DNA from 2 places in the Myceligenerans crystallogenes genome. Region 2 is predicted to be linked to the other one. Evidence: riboswitches for the same ligand, from Rfam matches in the RefSeq annotation. Region 2 holds a riboswitch; the other holds the start of a gene.
The links. Region 2 has a riboswitch for cyclic di-AMP ahead of ABD208_RS14490 (C40 family peptidase). Riboswitches for the same ligand answer to the same signal wherever they lie in the genome.

Region 1 (4,404 bases), on a different contig from region 2:
GGGCGCCGGTTCGAACTGCGCTGGGGGCAGGTCGAGCCGGTGCCCGTGCCGGAGCTATGCCGCGTTGGTGCTCTCCCGGGCGCGGAGCTCGGCGAGTTCGGCGCGGATGGCGCGGAGCTCGGTGAGGATCTCCGCCTCCGCCTCGTCCTGCTCCTTGTCGAGCACCTGGATGTCGGCCTCGATGCTCTCCATCCCGCTGACGATCACGGCGATGAAGAGGTTCAGCACGGCGAAGCTGACGATGAGGATGAAGAGCACGAAGAAGATCCACGCGCCGGGGACCGTCTCCCGCACCGTGGCGGCCATGTCCGGCCACGCCTCGCCGGTCATCACCTGGAAGAGGCTGAAGGCCGTGGTTCCCAGGTCCCCGAAGTACTCCGGGGCCGCGGTCTTGAACAGCTCGGTGGCGATGACCGCCGACACGTACATCACGAGCACGAGCAGTGCGCCCACCGACCCGAGGCCGGGGATCGCGGCGACCAGCCCGCTCACGACCCGCTTCATCGACGGCACGGCGTCGATCACCCGCAGGGCCCGCAGGATCCGCAGGGCGCGGAGGGCCCCCAGGGATCCGGACGCCGGGATCAGCGCGATCCCGACGACGACCAGGTCGAACCAGCTCCACGGGTCGCGGAAGAACCGCCGTCCGAGCGCGAACATCCGTGCGGCCAGCTCGAGGACGAAGATCCACAGCATCACGTGGTCGACCTGACGGAGAACTTCTTCGACGGGACCCCCGTCGAGCTGCGCCTCGACGCCCAGGATCAGGGCGTTCGAGATGATCACCACGAGGACGGTCGTCGTGAACCACTTCGCTTCGACGACTGCCTTGACCCGCAGCCTCGCCGCTTCCACGTGCTTCACCCGTGTTCTCCGTTCATGATCGTAGTGCTGGCAACACGCCGACAAGGGAGCCTACCGACACGCCAATGTCCGGCATCAACCTCATAGGGATTTCGCCAACGATGTAAGGAATCGCCGCATACAGTGGGCGAAACCGGCAGTTTTCTGCCATGGTAGGTGCCGCAACACAACTCACTGGAGGGATACCACCATGAACTTCATCCTCTTCCTGATCCTCGGGCTGCTGGCGGGTGTCATCGCCCGCATCATCCTGCCGGGCAAGCAGAAGGGCGGCTTCTGGCTGACGCTGCTGCTCGGCGTGGTCGGCGCCGTGCTCGGCGGCTGGCTGAGCAACCTGATCTTCGGCATCGACATGAACGAGTTCTGGTCGTGGCAGGCCTGGCTCTTCTCGATCATCGGTGCGGTCATCGTCATCGGGATCTTCGAGTTGATCTTCAACAAGCGTCGCTCGGCCTGACGGCCGGGAACAACGTCAGAGCGCCGCGGCGCCGTCGGCAACCCTGCCGACGGCGCCGCGGCGCTCGTCATACGTGCGAAAACCCGGCCCCAGGCGTCAGACGACGCGGATGAAGACCGGGTTGTCCTGCCACATCTCGGTGTACCGGCCGGGCAGGCCCTCCTGGTACCACTCCATGATCATGCCGTCGCCCGCGTACAGGGCCACGTGACCGGGGGACCAGACGATGTCACCGGGCTGGGGGTCGTAGACCTGGTAGCCGGAGCTGAGCATCGCGGAGGACGAGTGCGGCAGGTCGATGCCGTACAGGCCGTAGACGTACTGGATGAAGCCGGAGCAGTCGAACGCGCCGGGGGTCGAGCCGCCCCAGACGTAGGCGCCCGACAGGTAGCTGTAGGCCGTGTTGGTGACCTGGACGTTCAGCGGCGTGGGCGGCGGCTCCGGAGCCGGCGTCACCTCGACGACGCCCTCGACCTGGGTGGCGCCCTCGGCCGTGATGGTGGCGCCCTCGACGTCGAGCTTCGTGTCGGTGCTGACCGTGACGGCCTTCGCCGAGCTGACGGCCTGACCGGCCGACTCCTTTAGCGCGTCGAGGTTGAGCCCGTCGAGCTTCGCCGTCGTCGTCCTGGCGTCGGCGGCGGGGGCCGCGTGCGACGTCGTCGCGAACGTCGAGACCAGGACACCGCCTGCGGCGACAGCCAGCGCGCCGCGGCGAGCGACGACACCGGCGTTCTCGGACGCCGTGCGGGCGATGATCGTTATGGGGGTTGTGGCCTTGCGGTCCGCGCGATGGCGACCGCGCTGGGTGGCGTTGGGCACCGTGTTCTCCTGTAGCGCCTACGAGGTGAGCTGTCGGGTTCGGGTGGGAGATGCTGGCACCCGGCCACGCGGACTTGGGGGGTCCGCCCGGCTTCACCCCAAGAACGCCGGCCCCTCGAAACCTCCTGGCTCCGCTGGCCCGCCGTCCGGAGATGGTTCCCCCGTCCCTGCCATGGTCATCCTGGGTCACGATGCGGTGGCAGGGCTCGGCGTCCGCCTCGTGACTCCACCGATTCCGGTGGAGCGAGACTCAAGGTACACACCTTCGACGAAAAAGTCACGAACGTGTCACGCACCGCGTGAAATCGGCGGCAGTTGGCCGATTTTGCCGAAGGATCGGGCATTCGTGGAGACGCCTGCCGCGCGGCTTCCGATACCCTCCGCCGCATGGCCGACGGCGTGACGGACACCACAGCACACGACACCGACGACTACCTCGACGACGCCGACGAACGACCCGGGAGGATCTCGGGATGGTGGCTGCTGCCGATCGGTGGCCTGCTCTGGTGGGCGGCCGGGTTCCTGCCCTGGCTGCTCCACGAGATCTACCAGGCCGTCGGCCTGGAGCCCGCCTCCCTCGAGGAGATCGACGGCTTCACCCCGTTGCCGCTGGCCGCGCCCGACGCCGTCGCCGTCCTGGTGACGACGAGCGTCATCGGCGGCGCCCTCGCCGGCGGCAGCACGCGCCTGGCGCGGTACCGGGCGAGCGGCGCCGTCGCCGCCGTCGTCGGGACGGCGCTCACGGCGGCCGGGGTCGGGGCCGTCGCCTGGTGGCAGGTCCTCAGCGCCGAGGGGGCCGACGACGCCAAGGCCAACGCCCTCCTGGCCGTCACCGCGGGCGGCACCCTCCTGGGCCTGTTCCTCGGGCTGCTCGCCGCCCTGGCGCCCGCGCCGCTGCGGGCCCTCGCCCTCGCCCTGCCCGTCGTCCTGGCGGACGGCTGGGTGTGGGGGCTCGTGCCCGGTCATTCCGCGGTGCCGCAGGGGACCTGGTGGATCTTCGCGATCGTGCTGGGGATCGCGCTCGGGCTGGGCGTGGACCGCAATCCGCTGCAGATGCTCGGCTGGCTACCGGCGGCGGGGCTCGTCTGGGTGCTCCAGGCGGCGGGCCCGGTGCTGGACGCCGTCGGCGGGTACTTCGCGCCGGGCGCGGCGCCGCTGGCGGTCCCGGCCGTGCTCGACGCGGCCTGGGGGCCGCTCGTGGAGACCACGCTCTCCACGGACGGGCACCACCTGGAGGGGTGGGTCGTGGGACTGCTGATCGGCGTGGCCGTCGCCGGGCTGCGCCTGACCTGGTTCTCCCGGGACGAGGACGACGACGAGGCGTTCGACGCCCTCCGCGGCGAGTTCGCCGGGCCGTGAGGCCCGTCGCCGGGGCGGGCGCGAACCGCAGCGCATCGCGCCGCCCCGGCGAAAGGAGTCTGTCGGTGGCTCGTCAGGCGACCCGGATGAACGTCGGGTTGTCCTGCCACATGGCGCGGTAGCTCAGCGGGGTGCCGTAGCTGATCGCCTCGACCACCATGCCGTTGCCGGCGTAGATGGCGACGTGTCCCGGCGTCCAGACGATGTCGCCCGGCCGCGCCTCGGCGGCCGACACCTGCGTGCCCGCGGAGAGCAGGGACGACGACGAGTGGGGCAGCGAGACGCCCAGCTGCCCGAAGGCGTACACCACCAGGCCGGAGCAGTCGAAGCCGCCGGGCGACGCCCCGCCCCAGGCGTACGGCGTGCCGACGTGCTGCAGCGCGATCGCGACGGCCTGCGCGCCGATCGAACCGTCCGAGACCGGGGCCGCGGCGGGCTCCGCGGCCGGGGCCTCCTCGGCGACGGCCTGCGTCGTGACGGCGGCCTCCGCCACCACGACGGGCTCGGGTTCCGGCTCCGGCGCCGGCTTGACCTTGATCGCCGCCGTGGCGACCTCGAGCTGTGCGTCCGGCGCCACCCGCACCGCCGGCGCCGTCCTGACGCCGTCCCGCGAGACGCGCCCGAGGCTTTCCTGCCGTACCTCCTGGAGGTGCTCGCGGTCGAGCTCCGTGACGTGGGTGTGGCGAGCGTTGTCGGGGGTGGCCGAGGCTGTGCTCGACAGCGTCGTCGCGATGATCCCCGATGCCGCCGCGACCAGGGCGCCCTTGCGGGCGTGGCGCGCGGCGGACTTCGACAGTGCAGTCAGGGGGGTGTGGGGAGCGTGGTCGGCGCGGTGTCGACCGCGCCGGACGTTGGTACTCACCAGTGGTTCTCCGAATCGCACTTGTGGTCCCGGCGGCCACGAG
Region 2 (4,404 bases):
GTCGTCGTCCCGTGGCTCGCGGCGCGGGCGGCCGCGTCCGTGGAGGCCGACGGCGCCGCCGCGCGCGGGCGCGTGGGCGCGCTCGCGCTGGAGCTGCTGGAGGAGGCGCCCCAGCTGCGGGTGGCGGGAAGGTTCCGGCAACGGGCCGCGGAGCTGCACGACGCCGATCACGAGCTCGATCGCGTGAACGACGCCGGCGCGCGGGTGAGCGGGCTGTCCGCCGGGCTGGGCGCGCTGGCCCAAGGGCTGGCCGTGCTGGCGGCGCTGGCGCTCGGCCTGCCCGCGGTCGCCGCGGGGCGGCTGGCGCCGGTGGAGCTGAGCGTCGTGGTGCTCACGCCGCTGGCGGTGTTCGAGGCGACGGCCGGACTGCCCGCCGCCGCCGTGCAGTGGCACAGATCGCGGGAGGCCGCCCGGCGGCTGCTCGGTCTGCTGGACGGAGGTTCCGGACCGAGCCCGCGATTCGGCGGCCTGCCGGCCGGCGCAGGGATCGGACCACAGGGCAGGCGGGCGACGACGGCCGGCGGGGTGCCCGGACCGACGACGGGCGGCCGGGTGCCCGGACCGGCAGCGGACGGCGGGTCGCCCGGTCCGGCGGCGGACGGCGGGTCGCTCGGTCCGGCGGCGGGTGGAGGTTCCCTCCGCCCTGCGCCGGCCGGGCCGCCCGGGGACAGTGGCGAGTGGGTCGGGGAGGCGCGGCCCGTGGTGCGGGCGGTGATCGATCCGCGGCCCGGGACCGTGACGGTGGTGACCGGGGCGTCGGGGTCGGGGAAGACGACGTTGCTGATGCAGGTCGCCGGGCTGCTGCCAGGGCTGGGGTCAGGACCGGCGCCTGGCACACTTTTTGTGGCCGAGGACGCCCATGTCTTCGGGACCACCGTGCTGGAGAACCTGCGGGTCGCGCGCGGCGACGTCACGCAGGAGGAGACGCGCGAGGCGCTCGGGACCGTCGGGCTCGGGCCGTGGCTGGACACGCTGCCGGACGGGCTCGGGACGATGCTCGGACCGGACGCGGCGAACGTCTCCGGGGGTGAACGACGGCGGCTACTGGTGGCCCGGGCGCTGCTGGCGCGCGCCGAGGTGCTGCTGGTGGACGAGCCGGCGGAGCACCTGGACCCGGAGGCGGCCGACGACCTCGTGCGCGTGCTCGCGCGGCACGCCCGCGCCACCGGGAGCGCCGTCGTCCTCGCGACCCACCGGACGCCGCCGGACGGCGTGGCCGACACCACGATCCAGCTGTGATCAGCGCGACACCGACCCCCGCCGAATCGCGCCACACCGCTCAGCGCCGCTTGTAGCACACGATGACCAGCAGTGACATGTCGTTTCCGACACGCCACCCTTGGGGGGTGAAAAGAATCGCGTGACCAATTCGTGACACAGGACGAGTTTCTCTGTACTGTCATCCCTGCCGCGGCACCCAGACCGTGGTCCAGTTCCGGCCGCCGAACCCCGCCACCGGACCCTGGCCTCAGTACTCCGGCGGGGACGGGGGAACCACGCAGTACGGGTCCCGCAAGGGCCCTTGGGGTGAAGCCTTCTTCGGAAGGCCGGGTGAAACTCCCATCCGAACCCGACAGCTCACCTCGCAGGCGTCGGAGGAGACCAGTGGCTACGCTCACGCATGCAACGAATCAGCCGACCACCCGTGGCCGGCACCGCGCCGAAGGACCCGCCGTCACCCCCCTGACCGGCGTGGGAGAGGCAGCAGTCAAGACCGGCGCCATCGCAGCCGTCACCGGCGGGATGCTCGCCTCCGTGTTCTCCTCGAGCGCGAGCGCCGCGCCCGCCGAGAACACCCGGACGACGACGCTCGACTACAACCGGGCCGAGGCCAACGTGCTGGCCGACGAGCTCGTCGACGTCGTGCGGGTTCCCGCACAGGCTCAGCCCCAGGTGGAGACCACCACCATCAAGATCACGCCCTACGCCGAGACCGACGAGGGCAAGGCCGAGGCCGCGCGCATCGCCGAGGAGAGGCGTCAGGCCAAGCTGGAGCGCCAGGCGGAGCTGGAGGCCCAGCGTCAGGCCGAGCTCGAGGCCGAGCGCCAGGCGGAGGCCGAGGCCGCCGCGGCTGCCGAGGCAGAGGCGGCCGCCGCCGAGGCCAGCGCCTCGACGACCACGACGACGAGCACCACCAGCACCTCGACCGGCAGCAGCATCGGCCAGCAGGCCGTGAACCTGGCCATGGAGCTCGTCGGCACCCCGTACGTGCTCGGCGGCTCCACCCCGTCCGAGGGCCTGGACTGCTCGGGCCTGATCACCTACGTGTACAGCCAGCTGGGAGTCAGCCTCCCGCGCACGTCGAGCGAGCTCCACTACGCGGGCACCGCCGTCTCCGACCCGGTGGCGGGCGACATCGTGTGGACCTCGGGCCACGTCTCCCTCTACGCCGGCAACGGCATGATCGTCGAGGCCGTCCAGCCGGGCACCCCCCTCCGCTACACGACGATGTGGCAGTCGAACCCGACCTTCGTCCGCGTCGCCTGACGAGGCCTGCGGTTCCCTGAACGAGGTTCGCCCCGCGACCACGAGGTTTCCGTCATCGGCTCCCGGCCGATACCCCGGAAGCTCGTGGTCGCGGGGCGAACCTCGTCGTCGTCAGCGGGGCGGGGGCTGGCAGGTCGGGCAGGAGAAGGACGAGCGGTTCATGAACTGCTCGCGGCGGATCGGGGTGCCGCAGCGCGGGCAGGGCTCGTTCTCGCGGCCGTAGGCGGCCAGGGAGCGGTCGAAGTAGCCGGACTCGCCGTTGACGTTCACGTAGAGCGCGTCGAACGACGTGCCGCCCTGCCGCAGCGCCTCGCGCATCACGGCGGCGGCCGATTCCAGCACGCGCACGACGTCCGCCTGGCGCAGCTTCTCCGTCGCCCGCCGTCCGTGCACGCGGGCGCGCCACAGCGCCTCGTCGGCGTAGATGTTCCCGACCCCGGACACGACGGTCTGGTCGAGCAGCGCGCGCTTGATCTGCGTCCGACGACGCCGCACGCGCCGCGCCACCTCCTCGACCACCACCTGCGGGTCCAGCAGGTCGCGGGCGATATGGGACACCGGCTCCGGCAGCAGCGCCAGGTCGGTGCCGTAGCCGGCGGGCTTCCCGTCCTCGGCCGGGACGAGATCCTGGACGCTCAGGTGCCCGAACGTCCGCTGGTCCACGAAGTCCAGGTATCGCACGGGCTCTCCGCCGACGACGGGCCCGCCCTCCAGGTGCAGCCGCACGCGCAGGTGCGGGTGCTGCCAGTCGTCCGCGCTCGCCCCGCCCCGGACCAGCAGCTGCCCGGACATCCCGAGATGCGCCAGCAGTGCCTCATCGGGAACGGGGACACCCGCGGGAGCCGCAGCACCATCGGGAACCGCGGCGTCGTCGGTCCGCACACCGGCGGGAACCGCGGCGTCGTCGGGCATCAGCGGGAGCCAGAGGAACTTGCCGCGGCGGGCGGCGGCGGCCAGACGCCGTCCGGTCAGGCGGCCCGCGAAGTCGGCCGGGCCTGCCTCGTGGCGGCGCACGCTGTAGTCGCGGAAGACCTCCACGCGCCCTACGACGGCCCCCACGGCGAGGCGGTCGAGACCGTCGCGGACGGTCTCGACCTCGGGGAGCTCAGGCACCCCTGGCCTTCACGACGTTCGCCGTGCTCGAGGCGTCCCCGGCGTTCCCGCCGTTGACGTTCCCGCCGTTCGCCTCTCCGGCTCTCACGTTCCCGGCGTTCGGGTTCCCGGCGTTCGCATCCCCGGTGTGCGGGACGACGACGGCGGCATCCTCGCCGCTCGCACCAACCTCGCTCGCGCCAACCCCGTTCGTCCCGGCTCCGTTCGTCCCGGCCCCGCTCGCGCCCGCTCCGCTCGTCCCGGTCTCGTCCGGCGTGGCCTCCAGGGCAGGGAACGCGGTGACCAGCGCCTTGTACGCCTCCTCGGCGGCCTCCTGCTCCGCGTGCTTCTTGGCGGAGCCCGAGCCCTGGCCGTAGCTGGTGCCGTCGATCACGACCTCGGAGTGGAAGATCCGGGCGTGCTCCGGCCCCTCGAACGTCGCGAGGTAGTCGGGCGAGCCCAGACCGCGCACGGCGGCGGCCTCCTGCAGCGACGTCTTCCAGTCCAGCCCGGCGCCCAGGCCCGCGGCGACGTCGAGCTGCGCGTCGACCAGGCGGTGCACCAGCGCGCGCGAGACCTCCAGGCCGTGCGACAGGTAGGTGGCGCCGATCAGCGCCTCGACGGTGTCGGACAGGATCGAGTCCTTGTCGAAACCGCGCGTGCGGATCTCGCCCTTGCCGAGCAGCACGTAACGGCCCAGCCCCAGCTTCCGGGCGATCTTGGCCAGCGAGCGCTGCGACACGGTCGCGGCGCGCATGCGCGCGAGATCGCCCTCGGCGGTGCCGGGGTGACGGCGGTACAGCGCCTCGGTGACCACGAGCCCGA

Region 1: linked by a shared signal. The riboswitch ahead of ABD208_RS11600 (C40 family peptidase) and the one ahead of ABD208_RS14490 (C40 family peptidase) in region 2 are both predicted to bind cyclic di-AMP.

Annotation. Positions count from the first base shown of each region.
Region 1 is NZ_BAAANL010000004.1:297,396-301,799, forward strand. It holds gene ABD208_RS11590 (ion transporter) at 55-864, opposite strand; gene ABD208_RS11595 (GlsB/YeaQ/YmgE family stress response membrane protein) at 1,055-1,321, shown strand; gene ABD208_RS11600 (C40 family peptidase) at 1,418-2,140, opposite strand; cyclic di-AMP (ydaO/yuaA leader) riboswitch at 2,142-2,329, opposite strand; gene ABD208_RS11605 (hypothetical protein) at 2,528-3,499, shown strand; gene ABD208_RS11610 (C40 family peptidase) at 3,573-4,361, opposite strand.
Region 2 is NZ_BAAANL010000005.1:439,458-443,861, forward strand. It holds gene ABD208_RS14485 (amino acid ABC transporter ATP-binding/permease protein) at 1-1,239, shown strand, start outside; cyclic di-AMP (ydaO/yuaA leader) riboswitch at 1,431-1,607, shown strand; gene ABD208_RS14490 (C40 family peptidase) at 1,693-2,487, shown strand; gene mutM (bifunctional DNA-formamidopyrimidine glycosylase/DNA-(apurinic or apyrimidinic site) lyase) at 2,599-3,600, opposite strand; partial or broken gene rnc (ribonuclease III) at 3,881-4,404, opposite strand, start outside.